DNA from 3 places in the Paenibacillus sp. FSL R7-0163 genome. Region 3 is predicted to be linked to each of the others. Evidence: predicted binding sites of a transcription regulator. Region 3 holds the regulator's gene; each other region holds the start of a gene.

Region 1 (10,063 bases), 170 kb from region 3:
ATCGGCAGCCATCCCCCGGCCGGTATCTTTTCCCGTGTATACACCCCATAAGACCGTCCCGTTTGCAGCATCCCATACCGCAGCGCCATAGGGAGAACTAGTATTTTCCATGACTTTAAAAACTTCGAGACCGGGGCGGTTCGGATTTAAATCGCCTACATGCAGCGCGTCTCCATGACCCAGCCCTGTATTGTATAAGGTCGCACCGTTATTATCAATGTTTAAGGCACCATAAATGATCTCATCCTTACCATCGTTATCCACATCGGCTACACTTAAGCTATGATTACCTTGACCGGCGGTTCCAGCATTGGTGGAGCTATTGCTATCAAAGGTCCATTTACGGGTCAAAGCACTGCCATTCCAGTCAAAAGCTACAACGACTGTGCGTGTATAATAACCACGTGCCATAATGATGCTTGGATGTACTCCATCCAGATAGGCTACTCCTGCTAAAAAGCGGTCTACTCGATTGCCGTAATTGTCACCCCAACTGGATACCGTTCCTCTGGCAGGAACATAATCAATTGTGCTTAAGGCTTTCCCCGTTTGTCCGGAAAATACACTCAGATATTCAGGTCCGGTCAGGATATATCCACTGGAATTGCGATAATCTGCACTTGCGTTTCCAATGGTTACGCCAACTCCGTCAACCGTACCGTCTGCTGTTTTGCAGACTACTTCGGCTTTACCATCACCATTGAAATCATAGACTAGAAATTGAGTATAATGTGCGCCAGCCCGAATATTTTTACCCAGATCAATTCGCCATAGCCGAGTTCCATTCAGCTTATAGGCATCCAGATAGACGTTGCCTGTATAGCCACTTTGCGAGTTGTCTTTGGAATTGGAAGGATCCCACTTCAACACGATTTCATATTCCCCGTCACCGTCTAAGTCGCCTACGCTGGCATCATTGGCACTATAGGTATAACTTACGCCATCTGGTGTAGTGCCGCCAGCCGGAATCTGAATTGGAACGTCCAAATAATTGTTGGCCCATACATTTGCTGCTGGAGAATCAGATTGCTCAATACCGCCAACGATTGCTCGAACTGTATAGCTAGACGAAGCTGTGCCGGCGTTATCCTGATAATTCGTGCTGTCCGTGATTGGGGTAACGTTTACTTTTGTGCCATTGCGGTATAAATTAAAAGAAACCGACAGTTCTTCTGTTCCGAGTAGCCGCCAGCTCACAAATACACCGCTGGATACCTTCACTGCTACTAGTCCCCGATTTAGCTTTTCCGCTTGCCGGGCAGCTGCTGCCGACACAGAGGAAAGAGAGCCAAAAGCTGCCGTCCCTAAGGTAAAGACTAAAAACCAAATGATTACAAGATACCCTGATTGATGTAACCGCTTACTCATTAACGAAGCCTCCTTTTCATTTTTGGTTCACGAGGGTTACACAGGATGTCATAGTGAACAGTACATAATATTTCATAAAGATAAAAATATGTTTTAAATTTACTTGAACCATTTTATATGAGTACGGCTTCACTCACACGGAAAGGAATACATAACATGGAAAATATGAGCTATAATTTAAAATTCGCAACACTTTGTGCCAAATATAATCTGGGTCTGTTGATGAATGAACCTGAACCGATAACAGGTGGACTCTTGCACAGAATGTATCGCCTGCAAACGGATAAAGCGCAATACGCAGTAAAGGCCTTAAATCCTCAAATTATGCAACGAGATACAGCTATGTCCAATTATATTTTTTCTGAAATGGTTGCGAATCTGGCTTATCAAAAGGGGATCCATGCTGTTCCGGCAATCGTATCTAATGGCAGTAGTATGCACGAGGTTGAGGGGCAATTTTATTTATTGTTTCCATGGGTTCAGGGGAAGGCATTACCTTTAGGTGAAATAGATTTAGATTGTTGTAAAAAGATTGGGGCAATTCTTGTGCAGCTCCACATCATCGATTTCTCACAGGGAACGGATGATCATCACTTTGAAACGCTTATAGCGTCTAATGCTGCAGTTGCCAATTGGAAAGAGCTTGCTCTCAAAGGAGAGCAGCAGCGTGCAGAATGGTCAAGCTTGCTGGCAGATCACCTGCATAAGATAGAGAATTGGGAGGCATTGATTCATTCTTCAGCGAGTCTATTGACGAATCATTATGTTATCAGCCATCGGGATTTAGACCCCAAAAATGTCTTGTGGGATGAGCAGAAAGTTCCGATAATAATCGATTGGGAAGCAGCAGGACCTATTCATCCGACAGTAGAGCTGATAGATGTAGCTTTATATTGGTCAGGTTCTGAATCGGGAGATTTAAGCAAAAAGGCATTCTCAAATTTGATTAACAGCTATCTGGAGCATGGCGGAGAGATTTATGCGGATTGGCAGGTTGTGCTCAACTATGGCTTTTTGGGAAAATTAGAATGGTTAGCTTACAATATCAGACGTTCGCTAGGACTGGAGAGCTCGGATGACGCAGAACGGGAGCTGGGTACTTGTGAGGTAATCCGTACGATTAATGCATTACAGAACTATGCAGATTTTATTCCACAATGTTTATTATGGTTGGGAGATTTAGATAACCGTCACTACCTTTGGTGAGGATCATTTAGCAGGCCAACCTGCCAGGGAGTTTTATCGGAAATTAGGATTTAGTCCTTTGCAGGAATATGTTCCCGATGGACCGGATGGGGGTTCACGCCAAAAGTTTAAACTGACTGTAAGTTAAAAAGGAGGACTTATGAAGAAGTTTATAGTTATATCTGGCGTCTCGCTATTTTTGCTGGCGATTTCTTTTAACCCATTGTTCAACTATATACGTGAAAACAGGCAGGAAAGCAGATATGACTCCATGGGATGAAGAGGAGAAGGCCCCGCCTGGTGATATTGTCAAAGTTCAGTTCTTATTAAATGATCAAAAAATCTCCACCCCTGATGAAATATGGCTATCCAATCGGGACAGAGGCAGCAGATATTTTTCGTGGATAGATATTCTCACAGTAAAGGACCGAAAGACTGGTGAGGAACAAGTAAGTATAGTCCAAAGACTGACCGATGATAGTCAACCCATGGAAACAAGAAAATGGAAAATCATCACGATTGCACAAAACGGAGAAGTAGACGAAGAGGTTCTCAGCTATGCGCAAAGAAGCATCAATCATTTAGGTGTCAAGCTAATCGAGTTCTCCGGTACCTCCCTTATGGGTATGGGGTATTATTCAGATGTTACTAAGGCCTATCCTAGTATTTTCTTCCCACTCCTATTTCCGTTTCTAACTGGAATAGCGGGTCTCCTGTTATTGATTTTTCTGGTTGTTCTATTACTGTTTGAGCTTTATCTTAGACGCGTTATTAGAAAAAGAAGGCGATAAAGAACACAGGGTACATTCTGAAATTACTTGTAGTTTCGAATTACCTTTAATTTAGTGATAGTTGATAAGGCAAACAGCAGCAGTAAGACTCCGATTGAACCCATGACAGGACCAGGGCTGAAGAGATCAGACAAGAACGAGACAGCAGTAAGACCAATGGATGGGGCTACACTAATGATAGAACCTAATACACCGAACACCCTACCCTGGATGTCTTCTGAAACTTCCAGCCTAAGGATTGTATTAATCAGCAACGTGGAGAATGAGAACATGAAGCCAATCACAAGAATGATAGGAATGGCAATCGCAGCGGAAGTGACGAATGATAACAGGAGGTACAGGGGACCGAGACATAGCAGTCCAGTCATAATAAGGAAACCTCTGTTTTTCAATTTGGAGCCAAGCAGCAAGATCAGTCCGGACCCGATCATATAACCAAGTGGAATACAGGCTTCAATAAGTCCAAACTGAAAGGGAGTGGAATCCCACGCTTTGACGGCCATAACCTGCGTCAACATCAGGGAGGGGACAAAAAATAAGGTTAAGGTAGGAAGCATAATCATAACGGCGCGTGCGAAAGGATACCTCCAAATATAGCGAATTCCATCAACCAGATCCTGTGTGAATTTCCGTTCTTTCTTGGGTGCGTTATTTAATTGAGTTGGCAAAGGAAGGGAGCGAACTGCTAAAACGAGCAGAAAGGAGAGGAAAAATGTAGCTCCATCAAATAAAATAGCGTCGGCTGCTCCAAAACTCGCTACGAAAATACCACCGGCTGAATAACCAATAGTCCGGCAGATGTTTTCAGACAAGTTCAACAATCCTACCGCTTTTTGTAGATGTTCTTTACCAACAACAGTAGTGATAGAAGCTTGGTATGCCGGGGACTGGAATAAAGCTGAAACGGTCGTAAGACCCGTCAGTATAGCGACTATAATGAACGATGTAGAGGGCAGGGAAATGGCTAAAGCAAGTGTCACTACGAGTCCGCAACTTATCAGATCGGTGATCAGCATGAGGGTTCGACGATTGACCCTATCCGCAAAAGTTCCCCCTATCGATCCAAGTAAAGAACTGAGCACTAAATTGATTATCGTGATGATGGCAATCATTTTGGCGCTGCCGGTCGTTTGCAGTACCCATAAACTTAAAGCAATACTATGAAAAGTGTTACCGAATAAGGAAATGGAGTACGAACTGAGTAGCAGCAGGAATCTCCGATTTCCCCAAAGAGAGGGATGAGCTTGAACAGCAGGGGGAACTTGTTTCACTAATAAAGGACCAGACATAAGTTATGCTCCCTTCAACTTAAACGCTTAAGTGAATAGCCAAAAAAATTATTCTACAAAATAACAATTATTTTCTTGTGCGGAGTAGTCAGAATGATGCAATAATTTGTCCATTAGTTCAAATGCAGTAGCCGCTTTATCCCCTGTGAAAATGAATTTATGAACGTCATCGCCTAATATTTCCGGACAATTGCAGGTACAAAGAACAGAGAGTTGTTCGAACCTCCCGTTTTTTTCAACGTAACTTCCAATAAACTCATTAATGACAATGGCCTCTTTATAGCCCCCCTCCTGTAAGAATGTATTTAATTTCTCCAAATTGACAACGGTGAATATCGCTTCTTCAGGTAATGGAATACTGTCCTGAATAAAACGGGTGAGGAAAGAGTTATTGAAGCTCTCCATAATTAAACATACCTGTGAAAGGTCCTGTGGTTTTACCTTTTGCAGAGCTGCTCGATAGTTGAAAAGGACCTGCTTAAAGAGTTTATCTTCAATCATGCTGTCGATCAGAATCAAAGGAATTCCTTCTACAAAATGCTTGGAGATCGAATAAAAGGCTTCCTCGCGCACATCGATCAGAAATACAGCCTCCAGCTTTCTTTCTACGATAATATCCAAAGAAGGCTGGTCAACATCAAGTGAATATAGCAGCGTATGGTAACCAGCATTTGTTAACCGTTGTTCCAAGGCATGTATAAATGAGAACTGGGCATGGAGCTTCCAGTGTGGGGTATGGGCTGAGGTGTTAACGAGCACACCTACCAATCCTGTTTTCTGATTCGCAAGTGAACGTGCCGCCAGATTGGGTATGTAGTGTAGTTCCTCGGCAAGCTGAAGAATCTGCTGGCGCGTTTTCTCAGGAATGGTTTGGTTGCCGACACGATTCAGAACATAGCTCACTGTTGCGACGGAGACATTGGCACGAAGTGCGATGTCCTTCATGGTTGTCTTTTTCACCAGTAAATAGCTCCCTTATCCTTGTGATATTTTCTAAAGATTAACATTCTGATCCCAAAGCGTCAATGGGAAGTGAGTGTGCAGTTAGATGACCCTGCTAGGTTCTAGAAATGGAAGAATTGCGGTGAAATTAATCTATCGGAATCAATAGATTCCATGTTATTCTAGTTAATAAAAATAATAGAAATAGGGGGAGTGTCGATGAAAAAATTGCTCCATGTTCTCTTTGTTTTAGTATTACTAATAGGTTTAAATGTAAGTGAAGGGAACACTGCATCTGCTGTACAGGCTAAACAGGTGTTGCGTATTGGTTTTGATTATATTCCTGTAGATCTAGATCCTGCCTCTTCCACAGATAGTAGTACGACTACGGTCATTAAAGGGATATTTGAGGGATTGGTGCGTTTGAATGATGCGGGAGAGGCGGTTCCCGGGATAGCCAAGTCGTGGACAGTCTCCAAGGATGGGAAAACATACACGTTCTCCTTGCGGCCGAGCGCAAAATGGAGTAATCAGCAGCAGGTTAAGGCTTCAGATTTTGAGTATGCATGGAAACAAGCGCTTGCACCTCAGTCTATGAATAGCTATGCATTCAAAATGTTCATAATTGCTAACGCAGAGAATTATCATAAAGGGAAGCTAAAGGAGTCTTCGAAAGTGGGTGTGAAAGCGTTAAATAACGATACACTCCAAGTGACTTTGAATGAAAAAACTTCACATTTCCCGCAGCTTCTCGCGGAAAGTATTTACATGCCAATTAATGCGCAAGTCGCGAAAGCAGATAAGAATTGGGCGTACAATATTAAAACTATGGTTACTAATGGCCCTTTTAAACTGCAACAGTGGGATGAAAATTCGATTCATCTAATTAAAAATCCAAACTATTATGCGGCGCAAGAAATTCGTTTCTCAGAGGTGCATCTACTTCGGCCTAAAGCTGGAACACCTTCGCCAACTATGGCCTACTTAAACAATGAAGTTGACTGGGTAGGGGCAAAAGATGAGCTGATAGATAAGGCTTCTTTAAATTCTGTATTCCCTCAGGAGTTATATGCTTTGCCGTATGCTTCTACATATTATTATCAGTATAATCTAAGCAAAGCACCTTTCAAAAATCTGAAGATACGTAAAGCATTAGCCATGGCAGCTAACCGAGAATCTATCGGCTATGGTACACCTGCTTACGGTTTTATTCCTCGGAGTATTCGTGGTTCCAAGTTGAATTTTAGATCAGAGATTATTGATACACGGTATTTCAAAGAGGATGTAATACAGGCTAAGAAATTACTTCAGGAAGGTTTGAAGGAAGAGGGCTTAACTCAGCTTCCTAGTTTTTCGATTATTATAAATGAAGGGCATGAAGAAATTGCAGAAGCCGTTATTAACAGCTGGAACAAAAATCTGGGCATTACAGTAGGCTTTGAGGTTCAACCCTGGGAAGATCTGCTTGATAATCGTCTTAAGCTGAATTATACAATGGCAAAAGCGGCTTGGGCAGCCGACTATAACGATCCATCGACTTTTTTAGATTATTTCACATCTTGGAGCAGCGATAATGATTCGGGCTGGAGCAGTGCACTTTATGATAGTTATATTAAACAAGCTAGGCTTACATTAGACACTAGCGAACGAAACAAGCTTTATGCAAAAGCTGAAAAAATGCTCATTGACCAAATGGTCATCCTTCCGCTGTATTATTTTTATGCTGATGTTTTGCATAAACCTAACATTAAAAAAGTAAGTGTAGAGTATGATGGTTCCATATCTTTTTCAAGAGGGTATTTAATCTAAAAAATTATAGTAATAAAGACTATGAGGATACTTCCGCAGTTATTGGGAGTGTCCTTTTTGTATGGAATTAATCACCTTTGTGAAACCGCTTCAGATAACGACACAATATTGTGAAAATTTTCACCTATTTATTAAAAATTTTAATATATAATTAATTTATAATCAAAAACAAGGGGGATTTAAAATGAAGTTATTTAAAATGATGTTAGTAGCAGGCGTCTCGGTTGCAGTCTTGTCTGGTTGTGGTGCGAATAATAATAATGCGACTAATTTGGCGGCTACTACGGCTCCAGCTACAGAGCAAACGGATGCAGTTACTACAGCTTCAATCGTAAATCAAGCAGATGCGTTTACCAAGGCTGTAAGTAAAGATGGAAACTGGATTATTGCCATTCTAAATGATGTGACCATTGCCCAAGATGTTGTTGTTGAAGGCGAATTCCATGATAAAGGGGCCGCAGACGGCGACATCTACCGTAAGATTGCTCTTTATGCCCAAGACGCTGATCACAAAGTTACTGCCAATTACACACTCACTGTACCTAAGTTAACTGTACAAAGTGAAAATTTACGAGTTCAAGGCGGAACCATTAAAGGTGATGTTTATGTAGATGCGAACGGATTTAATCTGCATGAAACTTCGACTATTGATGGAAATCTTTACTTCGCAAACGAAGATGTGAAAGCAACTGCAGGGATTGAAGGTAAAGTGACTGGGGCAACTGAAGTTAAATAAGTTAGTGATGATTTCGATTAGGTAGAAGTAGAAGGACTAACTATATAGATAGAATTATCCGGATAGGTTCAGGAAAAAGGAATCAGTATGAATGGGCTGACTCATAATGGACTACACCCCATCTAGTTACCATATGAGAGCCAACGGCTTCGAAGTAACAAGTAATGGAGTATTGAAGCAGTGAATTATTGGAGTATGAAGTAATGGAGTATGAAGTAATGGAGTATGAAACATTGAAGTGTACAGTAGATGGTTTTAACTGTATTTTGTACAACTAAAATGCTCAAAACGCCCGGCCAATGCAAATAGCTGTATTTTGTACATCTATTTTCCTGATTTAATACTCTATAGGCTATTTCTCTAGTTTTTAATTGTATAGAATACACTTAAAGTTAGAATTAGCCCTTGTGGATATCGAATAAGTGTATAGATTGCAGTTATCTTACAGATATATCAAGATAGTGCGCTACAACGGAGTGGTTATCCGAAAGCTACGAATGATTAAGCTTAGCTCATAACCTATCAAGCAAATCACAACAGACCCAAAACACCAGTCAGCGAACCTCCAATAACGGAGAATTGCTGCCTGGTTGTTTTTTTGTGGATGATGAATATATGAACTATTGTTGATTTTCTTCCTATTGACTTATAATATTACTATCACTACTAGGAGGAACACATATGTCTAAGGAGTATTCGCGCACATATATTGAGAGCGTAAAGCTTGAAATGTTAAATAGGTTGGGATTAAAGCAGGTGTTCTTCAAGGAGCAAATAGGGGACAGCCTAATTTTTGAAGCTGTGGGCTTTGATAAAGGGGCAAAACACCGTTTTTGCGTTAGACCAAAGACGAAAACGATTGATGAATTCATTTCAGGCAAATGGATGAAGGTACGCAGTTTTATAATCAAAAGTGTGGATATTTAATGTTGAACGCTAAAAAGGTAGCCCCGTTAATCGGAGTTACCTTTTTATTTTTTTAATACATAGTCATTGATAATGTGAAGTATCTCCATACAGATCGATGGTTGTATTGTTATCAGTTAGGGTTACTTTACATAATGCAGTAGAGAGAATATCCGGTAACTCCCCTATTTCCTGCAATGATTTATTAAGAAAATAAGCCATAATGACTTTTAAAGTCATCCGATGGGTGACGATGAGCACCTCTAGCCCTACGTTATCGTTTATGATGCGCTCCATTGTCGGCACTACTCTTCCTTCAAGCTGCTTATAAGTCTCACCTGAGGTTAGAGGAATATATAGATCGGGTCTGGTGAAAAAATGGGAATATTGTAAAGGGGATTCTAGTTGTATCTGATCCGTATTCATTCCTTCCCAGCTCCCCATGTTTATTTCCATTAAAGAAACTTGCTGTTGAATAGGTAAACTCCGCTTTCCCCGTAAAATCTGCGCAGTATGCAATGCTCTTGGACTAGTACTAGAATAAATTGCGCCTAAGTTTTCTACTTGCAAACGATCCCTTAACCATTCGGCCTGCTGTTCGCCCAAGGCTGTAAGCGCAGAATTTTGATGCCCTTGCATTCGTTTTTGTAAATTCCATTCTGTTTGCCCGTGGCGGGTTAAGTATAATACTGTCTTTGTCATTAACAAAACCTCCCTTATGAATAGTTGTAAGTATAAAAGAAATAAATATAAATAAACAATATATAATAGTTAACATCCATAATGTATAGTTATAGTAAAATGACTGAGGATAAGCGGCGAATACAGATATTATTTTATGAAGTGAGGAAGAGATCACGATGAACTATCATGTATTAAAATTGTTTTATTACGTTGCGATCACAGGTAGTGTGACCAAAGCCTCTGAACGTTTGCATATCAGTCAACCCGCTATATCAGCGCAAATCCGTAAGTTTGAACGGGAGAATCATATTTTGTTATTTGAAATTAAAGGAAAGAGGATGGTGCTCACCCCT
Region 2 (10,063 bases), 1.9 Mb from region 3:
GATAAATAGAATGTTCGGCTTCGAGGAGGAAGAACTTACAGATGTCAAAAAAATTTAAAATTATAATCTTGTTAATTGTCGTTATTGCTGTCGGTTGGGGAATAGGAAAGTACACGTCTCCTTCTGCTTCGGAGAGTAACGGTTCTAATATAAATGTGGGGGATAATCTTCAAGGTGAGCCTGGGAATACGGGGGAAAGTGATGGAGGGGGGATTACAGACCCGGCAGTAGCTGATCCATCTGATACTCCAGATTCATCTAATCCATCTGAACCCTCTAATCCGCCTGAATCAGGCGGTGATAATGCGGGTAGTGTTCCAGATCCTATTTCTGCAGAGCCTGATAGTATTACAGTGATGGTAAATAAGCAGTACGGCTTGCCTGATAATTATAAACCAACGGATCTTGTCTATCCTGATGTCCGTTTTACATTCAAAGAGAAAATCGAAAAGCGTATGATGCGAAGTGAAGCTGCCAAAGCCTTGGAGAAGATGTTCGCAGGTGCAGAGGACGACGGAATTTATTTAGCAGGCGTTTCTGCATACCGGTCACAGGCAACCCAGACGACTTTGTATAACATTTATGTGGAGAGAGATGGGGAAGAAAAAGCCCGTACTTACAGTGCAGTCCCCGGCTACAGCGAGCATCAGACCGGGCTGGCTATTGATGTCTCGGGAAGTGATGGCAAGTGTGCCGCCGAGAGCTGTTTTGGTGGGACGAAGGAAGCCGAGTGGTTGGCCAAGCATGTAGGGGAATATGGTTTTATCATCAGATATCCTGAAGGTAAGCAAGACATTACCGGATATAAGTACGAGCCTTGGCATATCCGTTATGTAGGTAAGGACATTGCTGCCTATATCAATGAGAAGGATATTACGTTGGAAGAATATTATGACGCAATTCCGGTATCGAAATAACATAGACGCAGAGAGCAGTCCTATGAAATTTGTAGGGCTGCTTTTTCTATGGCAATAAAAAGAGTTCAGAAGTTGCATTCCCTTACAGTTCGGGTAAGATACGTAGTGTAGTCCAAGTACAAGGAAGGAAGGGGAATAAAGATGTCGATCTACAATTTTGCCGGCGTTACACCTTCGGGTAAAGAAGTGCCGTTTGCGGAGTATGAAGGTAAGGTGCTGCTGATTGCTAATACGGCTAGTAAGTGCGGACTTACACCACAGTATGGAGACCTTCAGAAGCTATACGAACAGTATAGCGATCAAGGACTTGTAGTATTAGGATTCCCCTGCAACCAGTTTGCGGGTCAGGAGCCAGGTACGAGTGAAGAGGCTGAGGAATTTTGTCAGATTAATTATGGAGTTACCTTTCCTGTCTTCGCCAAAGTTGATGTTAATGGACCGGATGCCAGCCCGCTTTTCAATTATTTGAAGGAGCAGCAGCCTGGTGCTGGAGACAGCAGCGACATTAGCTGGAATTTCACGAAATTTCTTATTGATCGCAGCGGCAATGTAGTGGCTCGTGTGGAGCCCAAAGAATCGCCGGAAACGATGAAACAACATATTGAGTCACTCCTGTAGACCCTTTATGGGGTTAGTTGCAGAGTGATCTTCCAAGTATCCCTTCGACTCGGTTTCGACCGATGCTCGCGGGGATTTTCTTTTTTTAAAAGGATTAATGGAGATTGCCTTGAATTTTTATTGTGATAAATTATACTTGACGCTTTAAAAAGACCATGTATCCTTTGAAGAGAATATAGCAACTGTGCGAACATGCATAAAAAAGTGGAGTACAGCAGGATAATAACGGCAGGAGGGTTTTATACAAGCATGAAGTTAATTACAGAGGTAGCAGCACAAGCAGGGATCGACGAGCAGCATCTGGAACTATACGGCAAATATAAAAGCAAACTCTCGCCATCCTTATGGGAGGAAATGAAAAACAAGCCAGATGGCAAGCTGGTTCTGGTCACTGCGGTGAATCCCACCCCTGCTGGCGAGGGTAAGACCTTAACAACCATCGGGTTGGCGCAGGCAATGAATGCAGCAGGTGTGAAGACTGTGGCTGCTTTACGTGAGCCGTCGCTCGGGCCTTGCTTAGGGATGAAGGGCGGCGCAACAGGCGGCGGGAAGTCGCAGATTGTTCCGGCTGATGAGATTAATTTGCACTTTACCGGTGACATTCATGCGGTAACTTCTGCACATAATTTATTGTCCGCAATGATTGATAATCATATCTTCCAAGGCAATGAGCTGGGACTGGATCCGCAGCGTATCGTTTGGAAACGTGTCATGGATATGAATGACCGCAGCCTGCGCAGTATTGTGACTGGGCTCGGAGACGGAAACGGAGCCGTACGGGAAAGTGGCTTTCAGATTACAACGGCTTCTGAGATTATGGCTGTGTTATGCCTATGCGATAGCCTCATTGATCTCAAGAAGCGTTTGAACCGTATTCTAATTGGTTATGACCAAGAGGGACAACCGGTGACAGCCGAGCGAATCGGGGCCGTTGAAGCGATGACAGCGCTGCTTAAGGAAGCAGTTAAGCCAAACTTGGTACAGACTCTGGAAGGTACGCCTGTTATTGTGCACGGGGGTCCGTTTGCGAATATCGCTCATGGCTGCAGCAGTGTTATTGGCACTCGTTATGCCCTTAAGCTAGGGGATGTTGTGGTCACCGAAGCAGGCTTCGGAGCGGATCTTGGTGCAGAGAAATTCATGGATATCAAATGCCAACAGGCCGGGTTAACCCCTTCTGCTGCTGTTCTTGTCGTAACTGTTAAGTCCTTGAAATATAACGGTGGTGTGCCTAAAGGTGAGCTTCTAACCGAGAATCGGACGGCGCTGCGCGCGGGATTGGTGAATTTAGAACGCCATGTAGAGAATCTCGGTAAATTTGGAGTCCCTGTTTTAGTTGCCATTAATCATTTTGAAGGGGACAGTGAGGGCGAGATTAACGATGTACTGGAGGCCTGCCGCAATTTAAACGTGCCGGCTGCAATCTCAAAAGTATGGGCGGAAGGTAGTGCAGGTGGACAGGAGCTGGCTTCTGAGCTGAACAAGCTCTTGAATAATAGTGGCACGAGCCACTTTGCTCCTTTGTATGAGAAAGATCTCGACATTTCATCCAAAATCAACAAAATTGTCCGTGAGATTTACCGCGGGGCAGAAGTGAACTTTTCTCCGGCGGCTAAGCGTAGTCTGGCGGTTATTGAGCGGCTTGGGCTAAATGATCTTCAAGTATGTTTGGCGAAGACGCCTTATTCCTTCTCCGACCAGCCTAGACTCCTCGGAGCACCGGAAGGTTTTACGATTGGTGTCCGAGATATTACTCTTTCGCTTGGTGCAGGCTTTGCGGTAGTTATTACAGGCAATATCGTTACGATGCCAGGTCTGCCAGCTAAGCCAGCTGCTGAGGGACTATGGATGGACGAGGACGGAGAGATTCACGGTCTGGTGTAAAAGTGTTTTAATAAAAGGCTTCTCCTTACTGGTATTAGAGGGGAAGCCTTTTTTATGCTTCCTTTGGATTCCTGCAAATGCGGATCATAATGTACCCCTCACGTGGCAAAGCTAATGAGGTCGTCGCATTCGGCAGCAGTGGCGGAAAAAACTTAAAATTGTGAACAATTTGAGGATATAGGCGGAAAAGACTTGTAATGTGATAAATATCACAATATAATCAATTTATAAAGTGAAATAAATCACAACTAACCCATTGTTGATCAGATTCCATCATTGATCGGTCATGCAAGTCAAATATATAACCCGATTGTCCATTTGAAGGAGGAAGAAATAATGAAAGTAGCTGTCATTGGATGTACCCATGCCGGAACCGCCGCAATTGTGAATACTGCTCAGCTTTACCCGGATGCCGAGATTACTGTATATGAGCGTAATGATAATATTTCCTTCTTATCCTGTGGAATTGCCTTGTATGTAGGTGGAGTGGTTAAAGACCCAGAGGGGCTATTCTATTCTTCACCAGAAAAGCTTGCAGAGCTTGGCGTAAAGACCAATATGCGTCATGAAGTAACTGCAGTGGATACGAAGTCCAAAACATTGCGTGTACGCAATCTGGAGACAGGCCACGAGTTCGCTGACACCTACGATAAGCTGATTATGACTACAGGTTCATGGCCGATTGTGCCGAAGCTTGAAGGATTTGAACTCGAGGGGATTTTACTTTCCAAGAACTATGATCATTCCAACACTATTATAGAAAAAGCTAAACAAGCGAATAAAATCACCGTCGTCGGCGCTGGATATATCGGCGTTGAACTGGTGGAAGCTTTTCAAATGAATGGGAAGCAAGTTACGCTAATTGATGGTGAAGATCGCATTCTGAGTAAATATCTGGATCAAGAATTTACTGCACCGATCGAACAATCTTTTCAGGATCATGGGATTAAATTGGCACTGAATGAGAAGGTCAGCTCTTTTACGGGCAAAGATGGTAAGGTAACAAAGGTCATTACAAGCAAAGGAGAGCATGAAACAGATCTGGTCATTCTCTGCATTGGTTTCCGTCCTAATACTGAACTCTTAAAAGGTCAAGTCGATATGCTGCCTAATGGTGCCATTGTGGTCAATAACTATATGCAGACTAGCTGCCCAGATGTATATGCCGCGGGCGACAGCTGTGCGATTCACTACAACCCTACAGGCAAACACGCCTATATCCCACTGGCAACCAATGCTGTGCGGATGGGAACCTTAGTTGCACGCAACTTGGTAACAGAGACCATTCCTTATATGGGTACACAAGGGACTTCGGGCATTAAGATTTATGAAGATAATATCGCTGCAACAGGGCTTACTGAAGAAGGAGCTAAGGCTGAAGGAATGGACGTGGAAACCGCCATGATTATTGATAACTACCGTCCAGAATTTATGCCCACCTTTGAGCAGGTTCAGTTAAAAGTAGTGTTTGATCGCGCCACACGCCGTATTCTCGGGGCTCAAATTATGTCCAAGATGGATCTGACGCAATCGATCAACACAGTGTCTGTATGTATTCAAAATCAAATGACAATCGACCAACTAGCCTTTATCGATTTCTTCTTCCAACCGCATTACAACAAACCTTGGAACTTCCTGAATACAGTGGGTCTTCAAGCGCTGCCGACAACAGTACCAAGCAAAGAGGCTGTAACATTTTAAAAAGAAACGATTGTTTCTGAGTGATTTATCGACGAAAAAGATAACCTTATAAAGCTAGAAAAGCAGCGATTCTCCTGTAACGGGAGGGTTGCTGCTTTTTTTGTTAGGTGCAGAATGATTAGCTGCATAGGTAGGTAGAATCCAATGGCTTCGGCGATGGTAGCGAGCCAAATGTGCTCGAAAGTTACAGTTAAGGTCATTTGAGTCCGATGTCCGATAGCAAGCCAAATGTGCTCAAAAGTTACGTATAAGGTCATCTGAGTCCGATCGTGCTGAATCACCGCCCTCCTTAGAAGTTTTCAGACTCAGAAGCCGCTATATAGCAAATAATCGCTGTTTGAGTATGATTTCGGACTCCAATGCAGCTATTGCATAAAATGAGGTACAACTAGTGTGTTTTTGGTGGCAATAGCGACTATGGGGTCCGATGGCAAGTCAAATGTGCTCGAAAGTTACGAATAAGGTCATCTGAGTCCGATCGTGCTGAGTCAACGCCCACCGCAGAAGCTATCGGACCCAGAAGCCGCTATTTGGTAATTAATCGCCTATTAAGCGTGATTTCGGACTCCAATGCAGCTATTACATAGAATGAGGTACAGCTAGTGTGTTTTTGGTGGCAATAGCGACTATGGGGTTCGATAGCGAGCCAAATGTGCTCAAATGCTACCAATAGGGTCATCTGAGTCCGATGTCCGATAGTAAGCCAAATGTGTTCAGAAGCTACGGTTAGGGTCATCTGAGTCCGATCGTGCTGAGTCAACGCCCACCGCAGAAGCTTTCGGACTCAGAAGCCGCTATTTAGCAATTAATCGCTTTTTGAGTGTGATTTCGGACTCCAATGCAGCTATTACATAAAATGAGGTGCAACTATTGTGTTTTTGGTGGCAATAGCGACTATGGGGTCCGATAGCGAGCCAAATGTGCTCAAATGCTACGAATAGGGTCAACTGAGTCCGATGTCCGATAGCGAGGTATAGCTACAGTGAGATATAGCTGCATATAAGGACAACTGTGTCCGATAGCTGCTGCGTACGCTCAAATGTAATCCAACGAAACAAGATATGCTGGCTTAGTCGGTCATACATAAACTTCTATTTGTGCACAGGTCGCAGTAAATTTGACATGTCAGTGAAAACTTTCACTTAGTTTTCTCAAAGTGATAATTATCACGTTAATGTGTTTTACGACACGCTACAATGGTCATAAAGGAACAAATTTGAAGTAAATAGATGAAGGAGATAGGAACCATGGCTTATAGCAAACCGCAGCAAATTGCCGAAGTAACTGTAGAGAACGGCATAAAAAAAGCTCATAATCCGCTAAGTACCGTACTTATTCTGGGCTTTTTGGGAGGAGCGTTTATTGCGCTCGGGTTTTTATTGGATATTCGCGTCATTGCTGGCGCACCACAGGAATGGGGTTCCATTGCTAACTTTATCGGGGCAGCAGTCTTCCCCGTTGGGCTGATCATGGTACTCCTTGCGGGTGGAGAACTGCTGACAGGGAATATGATGGCCGTGCCGCTCGCTTTTATGGCTAAGAAGATTTCTTTTTGGGAAGTTGTGAAGAATCTTTTGCTCATTACGATTAGTAATCTGGCAGGGGCATTATTTGTAGCTTATTTCTTCGGTCATGTGGTGGGTTTAACTTCAGAGGGTGTGTATTTAGAGAAATTGGTGGATATGGCTGGTCATAAAATCGATGCAGAATTCTTTCCGGCATTTGTTTCGGGTATCGGCTGTAACTGGCTCGTTGCGCTGGCAGTGTGGCTCTCCTATGGAGCAGATAACTTCAGCGGCAAAATCCTTGGTATTTGGTTCCCAACGATGGCCTTTGTTGCGATCGGATTCCAGCACGTTGTAGCTAACATGTTCCTAATTCCAGCAGCTATTTTTGAAGGTTACTATTCATGGGGGCAATACTTCACTAACTTTGTTCCCGTCTGGCTCGGCAATCTAACGGGTGGAGCAATATTTGTCGCAGCTGCCTATTGGATGGCATACTTGCGTAAAGCACCTACGGCTATTCAATCCGTAGATAGCATGTCCGGCAGCAGTGTCAAAAAACACGCTTAAGCTCGTCTTATAGAGCACTCCATAGAACATTCAAGGTCTGCCTTATTGGTGGCGTTAATGTTTTAGGGGTGCTTTTTGTTATGTAGACACAAAAAAATCCGCCGTGATATATCCGCGCTCGGGGGAACGAAATCGGATCACGGCGAATTTTGAAGGGGGAGTGTTTCTAGGCTCTATTACCCCGTCTTTCTAAAAGCGAATCAGTTTCTTCTTGTTTAGTTTGCTTTACGGACGACAGCCACGGCTTTAAAATAAGAATAGATATTAGAGCTAGGAAGGGCTGCGGACGTGAACCCCAAGGGAGACGGGATAATTCATGCGATATGTGCGTTTTATTCTCTAGATTTCATGCGTACTTTATCGCGATAAAACGTCAATGTGTATGCTTGCTCATAACCCTGTTTTGGGATAATACTGGATGAATTAATGACACATATATAACAGGGGATGTACACTACTTATGAAGTTTTTACAGGCATATCCAAAAGAAGTGAAAATATTTCTAATTGCCAGCCTAATTAATGCAACAGGTAGTGCGCTGATGTGGCCGCTCGTTACGATGTATGTATTTGATGAGCTTGGACGCAGCATGTCAGATGCTGGACTGGTGATTCTTATTCAATCGGTTGGTGGGATCGTGGGTCAACTACTCGGGGGCTCACTCTATCATAAGGTAGGCGTTAACCGGCTGATTGTCGGAGCGCTCGCCATGAATGCTTTGGCACTGTTCACCTTGCCGGCAGCTAGTAACAACTGGACGTTATTTATGGTTGCAATGGGACTGGTAGGATTATTTAATTCCTTATCATTACCTGCCATTCAGGCATTTATCGGCTTTCGTTTCACGAAGCAGCGTGGTGAGCTGTTTAATGTTATTTATGTCGCCAATAATATTGGTGTAGCACTGGGTACGGCATTAAGTGGTTTTTTGGCCGATATTTCCTATATGCTAAGCTTTGTAATGAATGGTGTAACTTCGGCGGTATTTGCGGGTTTCTTTTTTATATATCTGAAGAAAATCGGTGGAGAACCTGCGCATGAGGTAATGGGGCATCAGAAGAATGAACCAGAGAAACAATCCACGTGGAAGCTAATGGGGCATACTCGTATTTATCTTTATATGGGGATCGGTTCTTTGTTCCTGCTTCTCGGTAACTCTATCTGGAATACAGGGGTATCTCCGTTCATTATTTCAGAGGGCTGGCCTAAGAAAACTTATGGTTTTCTCTGGACACTGAACGGTATTTTGATTTTTGCAGCTCAGCCATTGGTAACAATGATTAAGCGCTGGTTCGCGTCTACCTCAACGGCGCAAATGACTGCAAGTGCCCTGTTTTATTTGGGTGGCTATGCGTTTCTTTTGTGGATGCCTAATTATCCTGGCTTAGTGCTCGGAATGGTGCTTGCTACACTGGGAGAAATGCTGATTTCTCCAGCGATGCCATCCTTTATCTCGGATCATGCGGGGCGCAGCGCACCATTTTATTTGGGACTAAGCGGAGGGATTGGTGCAGTCGGGAGAGTCATTGGCCCTTACTTCATGGGCAGACTGTATGATAGCGGTGGTTTGGCACCAACAGCCTGGCTGGCCTGTGCGATGGCGCTGCTGTCTGTAGGATTTTTCGTCATCCATTCTTTAGTCAATCGTAAAGGCCATTCGTTAGAGCGGTCCGTAAGATAACTATACACAGTGGATTCCAACATCTGCTGTGAATTCTATAGAGGTGCAAGGCAAGGGGTGTACATCTTATGAAACAAATCAACAAGGCAAGGTTAACTATTAGACCATCAGAGATTAAAGACGTGCGAGAACTGATTGATCTGGACCATCTGATTTGGACAGAGGACACTAGCCCGGGACCTATGTTGTGGCGCTCACAAGAGGATTTCTTGCTGAATGCTCCTCCGGGCTCTCAGCTCGTAGCGCTGCAAGATGACAAGCTATGCGGATATGTCGGGTTTGGCTGCCCTAGTAGAATGGAGAGCAACCGGCATGTGTGCGAGGTTAATATTGCTGTTCATCCGAACTATCAACGTTTAGGCATCGGCCGGCAGCTCATGGAAGCCATTAAGGAACATGCTGCGGCGCATGCTATTCGTAAGCTTCGCCTGCGTGTATTATCCTGTAATGAATCAGCGATTTCTTTTTACCGGAAATGCGGTTTTGTGGAAGAGGGACGTCTGCGGGAGGAGTTTTATCTTGGCGGCCGTTATGTGGATGAGATATTTATGAGCTGTATGCTGACAGGAGGAAATGGATATGGAGATCGTCTCGCTTAATGTCGGTCGGCCGGTGACGGTGGATTATCGGGGAAAACCTTTGGAGACCGGAATTTATAAAACGCCTGTAGAAGGATCGGTTCGGCTGCATACCAATGGATTTGTTGGAGATGGTCAGGCAGATCTTAAACATCATGGAGGTCCTGACAAGGCGGTGTGCGCCTATCCCATTGAGCACTATCCTTATTGGGAACAGCAGCTGGGAAAGAAACTGGAGTACTCGGCTTTCGGAGAAAATATCACCACAACGGGTCTGCTGGAGACAGAGGTGTGTATTGGCGATGTATATGAAATAGGCACCACTTTGCTTCAGGTTAGCCAGCCAAGATATCCTTGCTTCAAAATCTCACAAAAGCATGGACCCGCAGATCTTCCGGCTCAAGTTCTGGATACAAGGTATAGCGGATTTTACTTGCGTGTACTTCGTGAAGGAATGATTTCAACCGGCGATGCAATTGTCAAAAAAGAAAACGGAGACAGCAATGCTTCCGTGGCGCATGTACTGCATTTAATGCAGGTTGGGCTGCAAGAGGAAGCTGCTCTGGCAGAGCTTGTGGAGCTGGAAGCCCTCTCAGCCGTAGTACGGAA
Region 3 (10,063 bases):
ATTTCAAGCGGTCCATATTGGAATTGATAACCAATACGCATAGCATCGTCAATATCCTGTGCGGAGGCAACGCCTTCTTGCAGCACGTGCATAGCTTCATTGATAAACAAGCAAATGAGGCGTGATGTTACAAATCCTGGGGATTCATAAATCATTACACCTTTTTTCTCAACAATTTCATCAACAAAGGATTTTGTATCTTCAAAAGTAGCATCTGAAGTTTTCAGACCGCGTACAATTTCAACAAGATCCACTTTAGCTACAGGGTATATGAAATGCATTCCGATCACGCGTTCCGGATACATTGTAGAACTTGCAAGTTCAGTCAAGCTAAGTGTTGACGTATTGCTGGCAAGAATAATGTGGTTTGGACATACTTGATCCAGTTGATTTAATATTTTTTTCTTTTCTTCTAAATCCTCAACGATTGTTTCGATAACCATGTCACAAGAGCTCAGCTCTGCGAAATGTGTCACTTTTTGAATGCGGCTAAGAATCAGCTTCTTCTCAGCTTGAGTGATCGCCCATTTCTCCAGTTGCTTATCTAGACTTGTCTCGATCATTTCGTAGGAGTAGTCCAGTTTCTCAGGGGTTTTCTCCACCAGCAATACATCCAGGCCCTTGGCTGCCAGCATTTCGGCAATCCCTTGTCCCATTGTGCCACCGCCGATGACACCAATTTTCTTGAAATTCATAAAAAAGTCTCCATCCTTTCAGGTATCTATACTTTTGTATTGTACCTTGTCTGTCGCAAAAATTTATAAAGCCCGACATATAATGATATCTTAGCATGCCTGAAAAGTAAAAAAAAATAACCAGCATAAATATTTATGCTGGTAAACGCACGCTGTCACGAAATTGACATCGAAATTGCTCTCCAGAGAGCACTTCTTCCTTCATTAAAATGTCAAGGGAGTAATCAAATACATTTCGTTGCTTTTCAAGGTGGTCGTGAGTACGCACCATCAATTCATCCAATATTTTACTGTTTTCCTTCATAAGCTCTTCAGTGGTAACCATTTCCAGCTTGGCGATACCCAACGAAGTTAATCCGGATTTCATCATGGTTTCGACAATATTCAGGGCTTGATCAAAATCGCCACGCGAACCAGTGCTTCGTCCGCCATAATACATTTCTTCTGCAGCCGCTCCACCAAGTGCGATCATAATCTGATCTTCGAGATAATCTTTGGTGTACAAATACTGCTCTTGCTGAGGATTGTGACGTACATAACCAAGGGCTTGCCCCCGCGGAGTCAGCGTAACCTGACTAACACTTCCCGGACGAAGCAGCTCTGCCATAATGGCATGTCCCAATTCGTGGATTGCCACCCGTTTTTTCTCTTCGTGGTTAGTTTCTCTGTCCGTTTTTTCCCCCATCATAACCTTGTCAATCGCCATCGACAGATGCCGCTGCTCAACCTCTGTCAATTCCTCACGCATCATATAAATTGCTGCCTCATTCATAACACTTTCGAGCTGAGCACCGGAAAAACCATAGGCTTCTTCGGAAATTTTGTCGAGGTTCACATTTGCATGAAGCGGCTTATTTTTGGCATGCAATTCGAGAATCGATTTGCGGCCTTTTTTATCAGGCATGTCCACTTGAATATGACGGTCAAACCGGCCAGGACGCAGCAATGCTGAATCAAGCATTTCTTTACGGTTAGTGGCTGCTACCAGCAGAATGCGCGGCGTTTCGTTGTTATAGATCCCGTCCATCTCGGTCAACAGCTGATTCAAGGTCTGATCATATTCTCGCTGCTGTCCGCCTTCACGCTTACCGCCAATTACGTCAATTTCATCTATGAAAATAATAGCGCTTTGCTTGTTTTCCTTAAGGGCGCGGGTACGGGCATCCTTAAACAAATCGCGGATACGGCCGGCACCGACACCTACGTACATTTCTACAAACTCACTGCCTGATGCTGCCACAAATACAGAGTTCGTATAATGTGCTGCTGCTCTAGCCATAAGGGTCTTACCTGTTCCTGGAGGGCCTGTAAGCAGAATCCCTTTCAAAGGCCGAATCCCGAATTTGCTGATTTCCTCATGCCGGATCAGAAAATCCAACGCTTCACGAAGCTCCTGCTTTGCATTGTCTTGCCCGCCAATTTCTTCAAAAGTAAGCTTTGAAGGTCCATCCTTCTTGCGTTTCTTCCCGGCACCTGCATTCACCGCAAGTCCGCCTCTTAAATGAGCAATGATAAGTAAAGCCGTGAGCATCCCAGCAGCAATAACGATCGGGAATATATTAATGCCTAGAAAAGCCATAAAAATAAACAAGACAGGAACAAATCCGATTAGAATTTCTTTAAGGTATTTAGGCATTATTCCATACCCCCAATGTCGCAGGTTTGCGCGGCAAAATAATAAATTTGCTTTCTTTTCCATTACTCAAGCTTACATAGACATTATTGTCGTCAATTTCTGTTGAGGCTATCACATTTTTATATTGCGGATATTGCGCTTTGAGTCCATCAAGTTCTGTGGGTATAAGTGTATATTTACGGCTCTCCATGGCTTCAGCTACAGAGAACATCGCTTTATCCCAGTATTCATCCAGCAGTTCACTGGAGTTCTGTTCTACATCAAGTTTCAGTGTACGTCCATCAATCATCGATTTTCCTTCTTTAGAGACGTACTGAACCAGTTCACGTAATTTCGTGCCTGGCTGGAGATCAAGTTTCAAAGTGACCTCATTGCGGTTAATACTGATATGAGAATCATTGACGCCCTCATATTGAGATACAATCTTCTGAAGTGGTTCCTGCATTGCAAACTGACGATACAAAAAGAAGCCACCAAACAATAGAGTAGCCGACAGTAGAGACGTTATCAGCACAGGTACAAGACGTAATTTCAAGAAACGTCCTCCTCTCAAAGATGACAAAATATAAAGCTCAGTATAATAATTTATAGCTACTTGAGAGCTCATCAGAGAGACTGAAGTCTCTTATTGCTGTTCTAATTACAAGTAGTAGTATATCACAGGTGTATATACTAATTTCAAAATAAATGTGAATATATTTAAAATTTAATTTTTTAAATATTTCCATCAATACCAAATATATTCCTCGTTTTCGACAAAATCGGCCTTGATTTTTAATCAATCGGCCTATTTTTGTATGTGAATTTAAGAGAATATTCGGTGATAACCACCCATTCAGTATATCACTTAGTATATCACTTTTGTACATCAAATAAATGTAAACAAGCGAACTTATAATAAGTTCGCTTGTTTACATTGCCACCCTTAATTTCCTTATGTTCGGCTTAACTTTTAGGTAAACTGTAACCTTCACCCATTCGGGACCCATCCGAAAACCGATAAAATTGATAATAATACCGACCGCTCTGTTTATAAAAAAGCTGCCAAGCATACTCTCCGTTATATACTCCCGGCAGCAAGCGTTCAATCGTTATGTCCGGAAGATCAGCTTTGATAATGCCGCGTATTTGGGCTTCTGAGGTTCCTTTACTTAGTTCCTCAGCAAACACTGCGTCGTCGCCTTCAGCATATTTTCCATCTACCGTAAAGCGGACCCAGACCATAAGAGCAGTCCCGGCTTCATTTTTTCCTGTTAAAACCCAGTACACTGCATTTTCATCCCAAACCGATTTTTGTGCTTTGGTTACCTCTGTTAGACCCGCTCTGGTTTTGGCAACATCCTTGGCGATATCCCGCTCGTTCCATTGATCTTTCATAATATAGGCATAGAACTGGATAAGTCCAAACCCCAGGAGCAGAATCAGAACTGACCCCAGGAGGATCCATTTTTTCCTTTTCTTCAAGGTACAGCTCCCTTTCTAGTAATATATCTTTTTTGATTATATAACACACCCGCGTGTTTATCCAAAATTTCATAATTTTCTAGCTTTCCCAGCCTTTAAAATGTACAAAAGGCCGCAACTTTTGCTAAAAGCAAAAAGTCGCAGCCTATTATTTATTCGTTATTATCCAGACTTAACGCTTCAATAAACCTTCGAAGGCTTCTTGCGCTTTACGCCGGATAGCTTCCTCATCCAGGGTTAAGCATTGTCCATGCTTGATGACCTGTTTACCATTCACCCACACATGCTCAACATCCTTAGCGCTAGCAGAGTAAACTGCATGAGACAACAGATCTGTGTGTGGCAGCAAATGCGGCTGATCTATATCAATTGCAATGAAATCAGCTTTCATCCCAACAGCAAGTCTACCTACATTATTTAAAAAGATGGACTGGGCGCCATATTCTGTAGCCATACGTAGAGCTTCTGGAGCTGGAACAGCCGTTGGATCACCGCTGACACCCTTATGAATGAGAGCTGCAAGCCGCATCTCTTCAAACATATCCAAGTTATTGTTGCTTGCCGCGCCATCCGTGCCAAGAGACACCTTCACACCAGCTTTTAGAAGATCAGTAACCCGAGCCACTCCGCTAGCCAGCTTCAAATTACTGCCCGGATTATGAGAGACACCCACATTATGGCGAGCCAAGATCTCAATCTCTTCATCATTTAAATGAACACCATGTGCAACTATCGAGGGACGTGTGAACATTCCAAGCTTCTCTAAGTGAGCTACAGGACGCAACCCGTAATCCGCCACATTTTGTTCCACTTCACGTTTCGTTTCGGACATATGCGTATGCATCGGTAAATCCAGATCATGCGCTGCCTGCACGAACTTAACCAGGAAGTCCGGAGGGCAAGTATAAGGGGCGTGCGGCGAGATCATAGTAGTAATTCTACCGTCCGCCTTTCCATGCCAGTTACGGGCAAAAGAAATCGCTTCCGCAAGCTTGTGATTCTGTACATCCTCTGGACATAACCCGATCACACCACGCATCAATACGGAACGGATACCTGATAACTCAGCTACCTCAGCTACTCGGTCCATATGATCATACATATCGAGGAAGGTCGTAGTTCCACCCTTCAGCATTTCCAATACAGATAAGGAGGTTCCCCAGTATACATCATCACCGGTGAACTTTTCCTCCATCGGCCACATTTTCTCCTGAAGCCACACTTGTAGCGCTAAATCATCTCCATATCCACGCAGCAAAGACATCGCCGCATGACCATGTGTGTTTACAAGTCCAGGCATGAACAGCAGACGACTGCCATCAACCACTTGCACTCCAGCTTCCATCTGAGGCTCTTCTTTTCCTATGTAAGTGATTAAATCATCTTCAATAGTCATATATCCACTCAGAACCGGCTCATCCGTTCCCGGAGTCAGAAAATACCCGCCCTTAATTATCGTTTTATTGCTGTTCATGTTCGCTTTCTTCCTTTCCATCCCGCAAGTAATAAGCAAGACTTTGCAGATCAGTTGTAAAATCAGCTGCATGCACCCGGATATTCGGTGGTGTCTTCAGAATCACAGGGGCAAAGTTCAAAATCGCTTCAATCCCAGAAGAAATGAGAATATCTGCTACATTTTGAGCTTCTGAATCAGGTACGGTAATAATGGCAATGCGAATACCTTGCTCACGAATCGTGCTGCCTAGTTCATCCATTGGTTGCACAGTAAGGGAGTTGATCTTACGTCCAACCTTAGGAGCGTACGAATCAAATATAGCGGTGATTTTCATTGTATCTTTAAGATATGCATTGTAATTAGACAAGGCATGTCCGAGATTACCTGCCCCTACTAAAGCTACATTAAGCTGTTGATCCAGCTTCAGAATATGACGGATTTTCTCAATAAGATACGTTACATCATAGCCGATACCTTTTCTGCCGAAGTCACCAAAATACGCTAAATCCTTACGAATCTGTGCGGGATTAAGATCCAGCTTTTGTCCAAGTTCCTGAGAGGAAACTGTTAATATTTCGCGATTCTGGAGATCATTCAAAAAACGCAAATACACAGGTAGTCTGCGAACAACGGCTTCTGATATTTTATCCGATTTCATATTTTTCCTCCTAAAAATAGTAATGTTCTTGTGAAAATCCATATTCAAACGTATACCTCTCCTTATTAAGGGCGGTACTGTAACTTACCGCCCTTAAGGATAAGGAGGAGCTAAACTGAAGACGAGCATTTTAAGAAGCGCCGCCATCCTCTAGCCATTCCGCTATGCGGGGGACCATTTGATCAGTCAGCATATGCTCCATTTTGGGACCAGGCAATGAATAAAGGAAATACTTCCCGTAATGAGATTCAATAACCCTTGTATCATAAACAATAACTATTCCGCGATCCTGCGCCGTGCGAACCAGTCTTCCGAATCCCTGCTTAAAGCGAATAACCGCTTGAGGAACAGACAATTTCATGAACGGATTCTTCTTCTGAGCCTGCAATAACTCCGACTTCGCTTCCGCCAACGGGTGATTCGGCGGTTGAAACGGAAGTCTCACGATGGCCAGGCAAGTCAGTGCTTCACCTGGAATATCTACACCTTCCCAGAAGCTGCTCGTCCCCAGCAGAACGGATGCTGCACTGTCCTGAAAGCGGCGGATCAGCTTGCTCCGGCTGCCACCTTCCACGCCTTGACCAAGCACCGTAATCTCTTGTGAGGCCAAAGCCTCTTTAAGCGGATCATATACCTGACGCAGCATTTTATAAGAAGTAAACAGAACCAGCATCCGCCCACGTGTTGTTTTGGCAGCTTCTGCTAACGACTGTACGAGTGTATCGACAAATCGAGCATCGCCCACACTGCCCTTCACACTAGGAAAATCACGCGGTATAACTAGCAGCGCCTGCTCGCGATACTTAAAGGGAGAAGGAAGGAGTGAAGTCATTAGACGTCCCTCTTCCGCAGCTTCGTTAAGTCCGAGATTATCAATCATAAACTGAAAAGATTTATCTACAGACAGCGTCGCCGAGGTAAGCACGATGCTTTTTTTCTTATCGAAGAACAACTCTTTAAGCTGGCTGCTAACATCCACAGGGACGGCATACATCTGCAGTGATTTGCTGCGGTAATTTCCATTTGCCTCCAGCCAATATACTACATTATCGTCATTCAGCCCCATAAAGAATCTTACTTGCTCACGTATGGAAGCCAAATCCTTAAATAAACCGCTAATATCAGTAACAAGACTGTCTGCTGAGGATTGGCTTTCCTGGTCACGCATCTCATTAAGCATTTTATCACCCTTACGGATGATGTCGCTTAACGTCAGATTCATAGTGTTCTCAAGCGCAACTAATTCATCCCAATCCTTCGGCTTACGGGCGGGAAGCAAACGCATAACCAGTTGTCCCGCTTCCCCTGCTGCTGCATCACTGCGTTCCGGCAAAAGGCTGAACAGCTTGTCGCTGAGTGCATCCCAGGTTTCTTTGACAGTAAGCAGATCCGGGTAGATCCGATCGATGACTCCGCTCCATTCTGAAGCCTCTTCACTGCCTGACGACTGTAAGATCTGGCGCAGAGCAGGAAGCTGTCCGTTTCGGCTATCTTTATACAGTCGCGATAACGTGTGTGCCACAGTGAAATGCTTCATATGCATGCCAAGATGTTTACCAGCCACATCTTCTAAATGATGTGCTTCATCAATTACAAGATGCTCGTAAGCTGGAAGCAGCTGGTGCCCAGCTTTAACATCTGCGAATAGCTTGGAGTGGTTCGTAATGACCACGTCAGCAATCCCAGCTTCATGCTTGGCCCTATGATAATAGCATTTGCGGAACCAAGGACAGGAACGTCCCAGACAGGAATCGGTATCGCTTGCCACCGTCTCCCAGAAATCACCGCCCCGGCCGCTTAAATTCAGCTCTTCATCATCCCCTGATTCACTTTGAGTGAGCCATACGATCATCTGAGCTGCAGTAAGCGCATCTTCCCTTGGGCTTATAAAGTCCTTTTTATTAATTTTATGCTCAAACTTACGCAGACACAAATAATGTCCTCTTCCCTTAAAAATAGCAGCTTTAAACGGAAAAGGAACTACCTGCGTTAACAAAGGGATATCCCGCTCGCGCAATTGGTCCTGCAGATTAATGGTATGAGTGCTGACCATGACTTTTTCATTGGTGCGAACGCTTTGATAAATGGCAGGCAACAAATAACCGAGCGATTTACCGGTTCCTGTGCCCGCTTCGATCAGTAGGTGTTTGTCTTCGGCAAGTGCCGTCATCACCTCATTGATCATAATATCCTGAGCTTCCCGGCTTTCATACTGCGGTAATGTGTCTTTAAGTCGTTTGGTTACTTCGTCCATATAATCAGTAAAAGATAAATTCGCTAGCGGATTCTCAGCATGCTCATCTCTAGGTGGCGCTAACTCCGTCCAGTCTCCTACTGCAAGCGCTAATTGACGATAGAAAGTCAGATCACCTTCGGGCTGTAGCGTCTCCGCTTCCCGCTCTCGCAGCAGACCATCAAAGTACCAGCCCAGATCACTATCCTCTTCGGTAAACAGCTCACAGAGTCTCTGGATCGTAAGCAGCGGCAGCTCGTAGAGCTCCTCCAGACATTTCAACAGCACTAAAGCAGTCGCAAGTGCATCACTATCTGCCTGATGCGGACGATCATGTGTCACTCCAAAATGAGCACTGACAGAGCCTAGCTGATAAGATGTGAGCGAAGGAAAGCAAATTTTCAGAAAATCAATCGTATCCAAAATCCGCCCTTGAAATGGCAAATAACCACAACGATCTAAAGCATTTTGTAAAAAATGGAAGTCGAAAGCGACATTATGCCCTACAAGCACAACATCATCCAAGAGCGGAACAAGCTCCATCATCATCTCATCCAGCTCAGGCGCATCCTTCACATCATCATCGGTAATCCCCGTCAGACCTGTTATAAAAGGAGGAATCGGCGTTCCGGGCTTGACATAGGAACCATATACCCGGGAGATGGACCGGTCTTCTTCTATAATTGCAAGGCCAACCTGGATAATTTCACCCACGGATTGGGTTCCTGTTGTTTCAAAATCAAGCACGGCAAATTTCATTATAATTCTATTCCCTTTCAATTGAGACTCTTAATCAGCATAACAGAAGTTGCGAAAAAAGGCGATGCACACCACTGGTTCAGGGGATGCATCGCTTGAATAGAAATTTCCAAAACCGTTATTCTTTTACAAAAGGGAAACCAGCTGATTTCCAAAATGCAGCTTCCCTCCACGACGGCGGCATACCTCTAAGTTAACGTTTGGCTCCGGAAGCGCCGGGTCATGCTGCAAGGCAAGGTCAAACAATTCCTGCGCTTCATTAAAACGTTCCTGTGAGGCTCGTATGCAGCCTAAAGCATTATATACCATGGCTTTCAGCTTGGTCTCCCGTATCAAGCCCAGCATATGGTTCAGATGACTCCAAGCGGCTTCACCGTCACCTTCCTGCAGATAAGAGATGGCTAAATATAATCGAGCAGCCAAGCTATCCGGGTATTGCGCAATAACTTCTTTAAACTGATCAATACACTTTCCATACATCAGCAGCTTATAATATCCCTGACCTCTTACAAAGGAATCCATACACAGCTCTGGTGCTTCCTGTTCCGGCACTTCCTCTTCGACCACTGCTGTAAAATCCGCACTTTCGCGAAAGTGACTTAGCTTCTCAGCAAAAGCGAGCCATTCATCCATCACTTTATCGCTCAGTCTATGCAGCATATTATAATTGCATAAAAGCTCGTTCCGGCGGGCACCCTCCGCTGTAGGGTAATCTGTTATGATCTCCTGAAGCACCTTGTTCATTTCAGCAAACAAATGTTGAAACATGGGCTATCCCCCCTTACTGAAGATGAAATCAGTTCAGCTTGCCTGACTTCATTTTCTGCGAGATCGGGGTCTTTCATCCCTGCCATTCATTACATGGCGTAAGTCCATACATTAAGCGATTGTAGCATGCAATTCATGATCAGCCAGCTTCACTGGTTTGTTATTCTCATCCACGAATACCACCGTTGGCTTATGTGACTCCAGTTCTTCCGAGGACAACATCGCATACGAAATGATAATTACTGTATCGCCCGGCTGAACAAGACGAGCTGCGGCACCATTAAGACAGATCACTCCGCTTCCACGCGGTCCAGGGATTACATAGGTCTCCAGTCGCGAACCATTATTGTTATCCACAATTTGAACTTTTTCATTCTCAAGAATGTCCGCGGCT

Evidence for each region. The regulator Rex, encoded in region 3, represses fermentation and respiration genes when NADH is low (regulators of the CRP and FNR family bind a similar motif). The targets are predictions, from matches to a motif close to TTGTGAAATATTTCACAA.
Region 1: NST45_RS07760 (polymer-forming cytoskeletal protein) is a predicted target of Rex. The motif match lies at 7,493-7,510, and genes of this name have one in related genera.
Region 2: NST45_RS28790 (formate/nitrite transporter family protein) is a predicted target of Rex. The motif match lies at 6,247-6,264, and genes of this name have one in related genera.

The regions. Positions count from the first base shown of each region.
Region 1 covers NZ_CP150224.1:1,758,130-1,768,192, forward strand. Annotated here, with positions in the region: gene NST45_RS07730 (rhamnogalacturonan lyase) at 1-1,368, opposite strand, end outside; gene NST45_RS07735 (phosphotransferase) at 1,525-2,574, shown strand; gene NST45_RS07740 (hypothetical protein) at 2,817-3,344, shown strand; gene NST45_RS07745 (MFS transporter) at 3,368-4,633, opposite strand; gene NST45_RS07750 (LacI family DNA-binding transcriptional regulator) at 4,682-5,593, opposite strand; gene NST45_RS07755 (peptide ABC transporter substrate-binding protein) at 5,795-7,384, shown strand; gene NST45_RS07760 (polymer-forming cytoskeletal protein) at 7,569-8,120, shown strand; gene NST45_RS07765 (hypothetical protein) at 8,802-9,047, shown strand; gene NST45_RS07770 (histidine phosphatase family protein) at 9,111-9,728, opposite strand; gene NST45_RS07775 (LysR family transcriptional regulator) at 9,887-10,063, shown strand, end outside.
Region 2 covers NZ_CP150224.1:6,552,391-6,562,453, forward strand. Annotated here, with positions in the region: gene NST45_RS28770 (M15 family metallopeptidase) at 42-917, shown strand; gene NST45_RS28775 (glutathione peroxidase) at 1,059-1,535, shown strand; gene NST45_RS28780 (formate--tetrahydrofolate ligase) at 1,785-3,419, shown strand; gene NST45_RS28785 (FAD-dependent oxidoreductase) at 3,756-5,120, shown strand; gene NST45_RS28790 (formate/nitrite transporter family protein) at 6,368-7,195, shown strand; gene NST45_RS28795 (MFS transporter) at 7,656-8,876, shown strand; gene NST45_RS28800 (GNAT family N-acetyltransferase) at 8,945-9,475, shown strand; gene NST45_RS28805 (MOSC domain-containing protein) at 9,456-10,063, shown strand, end outside.
Region 3 covers NZ_CP150224.1:1,584,005-1,594,067, reverse strand. Annotated here, with positions in the region: gene NST45_RS07030 (3-hydroxyacyl-CoA dehydrogenase NAD-binding domain-containing protein) at 1-695, opposite strand, end outside; gene NST45_RS07025 (AAA family ATPase) at 829-2,331, opposite strand; gene NST45_RS07020 (hypothetical protein) at 2,324-2,866, opposite strand; gene NST45_RS07015 (DUF5590 domain-containing protein) at 3,277-3,795, opposite strand; gene NST45_RS07010 (amidohydrolase) at 3,968-5,269, opposite strand; gene NST45_RS07005 (redox-sensing transcriptional repressor Rex) at 5,256-5,909, opposite strand; gene dinG (ATP-dependent DNA helicase DinG) at 6,040-8,901, opposite strand; gene NST45_RS06995 (hypothetical protein) at 9,028-9,669, opposite strand; gene panD (aspartate 1-decarboxylase) at 9,781-10,063, opposite strand, start outside.